One region of the Kitasatospora sp. NPDC023120 genome, then DNA from elsewhere that is predicted to be linked to it. Evidence: riboswitches for the same ligand, from Rfam matches in the RefSeq annotation. Region 1 holds a riboswitch; the other holds the start of a gene.
What was found. Region 1 has a riboswitch for cobalamin ahead of nicT (Nickel transporter NicT). Riboswitches for the same ligand answer to the same signal wherever they lie in the genome.
Positions count from the first base shown of each region.

Region 1 (2,193 bases):
CGCCAGCGCCCAGACCACCACGAACAGCGCGACGATCGCGTAGCCGACGTTGTCCAGCGAGATGTCGGCGATCCAGCCGGTCACCGGGTCGGTCAGGTCGAGCTTCTCGTGCAGCACGCCGACCAGCTCGATGGTGCCGATGATGAACGCCACCGCGATCGACAGCCCCGTGATGGTCAGGTTGTAGTACACCTTGCGCACCGGGTTGGCGAAGGCCCACTGGTACGCGAAGTTCATGAACGTCCCGTCCAGGGTGTCGAACAGGCTCATCCCGGCAGCGAACAGCAGCGGGATGCAGACGATCGCATACCAGGGCAGCCCGGAGGCCGCACCAGAACCCGCCATCACCATCAGGGTGACCTCGGTCGCGGTGTCGAAGCCCAGGCCCAGCACCATGCCGACCGGGAACATCTGCCCGGGCCGGGTGATCGATCGGGTCGCCCGGTTCAGCACCCGGGCCATGAAGCCGCGGGAGTCGAGGTGCGCCTCCAGCTCGGCCTCGTCGTACTGTCCGGCCCGCATCGCCCGGAACACCTTGACGATGCCGAGCAGCGCCGCCAGGTTGAGCGCGCCGATCAGGTACAGGAACACGCCGGAGGTGGTCGTCCCGATCATGCCGAGCCACTTGTGGGTGGTCGACTCGTCGTCCATCAGCGTGTTCGCCAGCTGCGCGCCGCCCGCCACCAGGGCGGCCATGATGACCACCATCGAGGAGTGCCCGAGGGCGAACCAGAAGCCCACCGAGACCGGCCGCTTCCCGTCCGCCATCAGCTTGCGGGTGGTGTTGTCGATCACCGCGATGTGGTCGGCGTCGAAGGCGTGCCGCATGCCGAGGGTGTACGCGGTGATACCCAGGCCCACCCCGAAGACCTGGGTACCGACCGCGTACCGTTCGGGCGCCACCAGGAAGATGAGCGTCCCGAAGGCCACCACGTGCATGGCCAGGATCACACCCATCAGCCCGGCCGTACGGACGGTGTCCTCGCGCTTCCACCTGAAGGTGGGCAGCACCGACGGCGCCGCCTTCGCATCAGCGGCGACGGTTTCGGGCAGGGTCATCTCCGGATCACGCTCCAGCACCTCGTGGAATCACTTCGTGAAGTGCCGTGGCCGGTCTCCTGGCTTACGGGACGTCCGTGCCCGCCTTCCCAGGTGCGCGGGGCACCCAGTGGCGTCGTGGACACGGACGGCGTTCCATCGCGGACGAAGGAACGACCCGATCACAGTGGCGAGGGCCGCTCCGGACTCCGGACCCCTGAGGGTCCGTCACCGGTCTTCCCGAGCACCACGGCGGGCTACACCGTAGGGGTCCCGCCCCACCCATGCAAGGCTGCGCACCTGCGCAGGTGTTCAGGATCACAGCCCACCGCCTGCAAGAATGCCCGCATGCATCTCGTACCGGCCGACCGCGCGGGCCACCGCACCATCGACGGACACCGGGTCTGCGAGGCCATCGCCGCGATCGGCGACACCGCGCACGTCCGGTCCTGGTCCGAGCGGTTCTCCCTGCTCGCCGACCCCGGGCGGCTCGCCCTGCTGCTCGCCCTCCACCGGGCCGGCCCTCTCGCCGTCACCGACCTCGCCGTCGCCACCGGCATGCGCGACCCCGCCGTCTCCCAGGCCCTGCGGCTGCTCCGCACCGCGGGCGTGGTCACCGGCGACAAGGACGGACGCGTGGTGCGCTACCGGCTCGTGGACGAGGGCATGCGCCCCCTCCTCGACGAGTGCGCCGCCGCCGAACACCACGAGCCCACCGCTGCGGCGGGCTGACCGACACTCGGGGAACAGCCCCCGGGGCGGCACCCCGGATGAGTACGATCATGGCGTGCCGTCCCACCCCCACGCCTGGCCCGCCGACCGCTGGAACACCCGACCGATCAAGGCCCGCGTGCTGGCGGTCGCCCGCACCCTCACCTCGGCCACCCGGGTCCTGGACGTCCTCGCCCTGCTGAACCCCGACGGCATCGCCCGCTACTTCACCGTCAACCCCGGCTCCGCCTTCGCCGACCGGGCCCTGGACGACTACCTGCACGCACTGCCCGGGTTCACCGTGCTGGACTGGGAAGACGCCGTCCGGCACCGCTTCGACCTGGCCGTCTCCTGCGCCGTCCACTCCTCCATGCACCGCCTGGACGCCCGCCTCGTCGTCCTCCCGCACGGCGCCGGCTACAACCGCCTGGTGACCGAGTCCAC
Region 1 covers NZ_JBVHHY010000011.1:70,838-73,030, forward strand. Annotated here, with positions in the region: gene nicT (Nickel transporter NicT) at 1-1,059, opposite strand, end outside; cobalamin riboswitch at 1,092-1,305, opposite strand; gene ACZ3TI_RS17885 (ArsR/SmtB family transcription factor) at 1,387-1,770, shown strand; gene ACZ3TI_RS17890 (hypothetical protein) at 1,826-2,193, shown strand, end outside.

Region 2 (2,193 bases), on a different contig from region 1:
CGAGGCACTGGCGCAGGAGGTGGTCGAGGGCGCCCGCGCGGCCGGTGGCCTCGACGAGTTCGGGCAGGCCGAGGTGGAGGACCTCGCCGAGGGCGCGGGTCTGCTCCTCGTCGCCGTCCCAGTGGCCGGTCAGTTCGGCCTCCCGGTAGGCGTCGAGGGTGGTGCCGGTGCGGTCGGCGACGGCGGCCTGTCCGAGTTCGCGGGCGATGCGGTGGTCGCGCAGCCGGACCGGGCGGGTGCCCATCAGCTGGGCGGCGGGGCACCAGAGGGCACGGGCGAGCGCGATGAACTCCGGTTCGCTGGGGCGCAGCTCGCCGCTCTCCCAGGCGAGGACGTGGGCGGGCAGCAGTCGGACGCCGTGCGCGGCCATGCCCTCGGCGACCTGCTCGGGGGTCAGGCCGAGGCCGGCCCGGTGGGCGCGGGCGGCCGCGGGCGAGAACGGCACCGGGGGCGGTGGGGCGGGGGGCTTTCTGCGACGCATGCCACCGAACGGTAGGCGCGGACCCGGCGCGCCCCCCAGCACCCGAACGCACGAAGCGGCACGTCCGGGGGCGGCGCTCCGCTGGGCGATCCCACAGGGTGTCAGCGGGGTCGCCCGTGTGACCAACCCCTCCGTGACCTCGGTTGACTCCCGGTTCTGGCCCGTGATGGGATCCTGGGGCCAATCGGAGGCATGGAGAGGAAGCCGGTGCGAGTCCGGCGCGGTCCCGCCACTGTCACCGGGGAGCACGCTCGGAACTATCGCCACGGCGGGCCGTCAGAAGCCGCTGGAAGGCCCCGGGGGTGCGTCCGACCCGGAAGCCAGGAGACTCTCGCCCCCGCTACGTCGATCCAGGGCGCGGACCCTGAGTGAGGACACGCACGCGATGCAGGCTGCCCCACCGCCACGCCGGACTCCGAGCTGTCCTGCCGCCTCGTTCGGCTCCACGCCGAGTCGTCTTCCGGCGTCCAGCCGATGACCGTCCGCGCACTGACCTCGCGACCGCTCGCCCACGCCGCCGCGTTCGCGCTGGGCGCCGCCGCGGGCTACGCCGCCGACGCCCGCTTCGCCGACCCGCGCCGCGGCCACCCGGTGGCCGCCTTCGGCAGCGCCGCGACCCGCCTGGAGCGGCGGCTGTGGCGCGACGACCGTGCGGCCGGGGCCGGGTACACGGCACTGTGCGTGGGCGCGGTCGCGGCGGGCGCGCTCGCCCTGGACCGTACGGTGGGCCGGCGGCCGCTGGGCCGGGCGGCGCTGGCGGCCGCCGCGACCTGGACGGTGCTCGGCGGCACCTCGCTGACCCGCGAGGCCCGCTACGTCGGCCGCTCGCTGAAGGACGGCGACCTGGCGGCCGCCCGGGAGCGGCTGCCACACCTGTGCGGGCGTGACCCGAGCGCGCTGGACGAGCAGCAGATCGCCCGCGCGGTGGTCGAGTCGGTCGCCGAGAACACCGCCGACGCCGTGGTGAACGCGCTCGCCTGGGGCACCCTCGCGGGCACGCCCGGGCTGCTGGCCTTCCGCGCGGTGAACACCCTGGACGCCATGGTGGGCCACCGCTCGCCGCGCTACGCCCGGTTCGGCTGGGCCTCGGCGCGGCTGGACGACCTGGCGGGCTGGCCGGGCGCCCGGCTGACGGCGCTGCTCACGGTGGCCGCCGCCCCGCAACCGCGGACGGCCTGGCGGGTCTGGCGGCGCGACGGCTCCGCGCACCCGAGCCCGAACGCGGGCCAGGCGGAGTCGGCCTTCGCCGGCGCGGTGGGCGTACGGCTGGGCGGCACGCTGCGGTACGGCACGAGGGTGGAGCACCGGCCGGTACTGGGGGCGGAGCTGCGGCCGGTGACGGTGGACGACATCGAGCGGGCCTGCACGCTCTCGCGGCGGGTGGGCGCGCTGGCGCTGGGTACGACGGTCGCGGGGCACGTCCTGCTGCGCGCGCTCCTGGGGAAGAGGGGAAGGGCATGACGAACGCACTGCTGGTCGCGGGGACGACCTCGGACGCGGGCAAGAGCGTGGTCACGGCCGGCATCTGCCGCTGGCTGGCCCGCCAGGGCGTGCGGGTGGCGCCGTTCAAGGCGCAGAACATGTCGCTGAACTCCTTCGTCACCCTGGACGGTGCCGAGATCGGCCGCGCCCAGGCGATGCAGGCGCAGGCCGCCCGGGTGGAGCCGGAGGCGGCGATGAACCCGGTGCTGCTGAAGCCCGGCGCGGACGGC
Region 2 covers NZ_JBVHHY010000005.1:79,631-81,823, forward strand. Annotated here, with positions in the region: gene ACZ3TI_RS09165 (helix-turn-helix domain-containing protein) at 1-481, opposite strand, end outside; cobalamin riboswitch at 680-811, shown strand; gene ACZ3TI_RS09170 (cobalamin biosynthesis protein) at 956-1,942, shown strand; gene ACZ3TI_RS09175 (cobyric acid synthase) at 1,939-2,193, shown strand, end outside.
Region 2: another riboswitch for cobalamin. It lies ahead of ACZ3TI_RS09170 (cobalamin biosynthesis protein); the one in region 1 lies ahead of nicT (Nickel transporter NicT).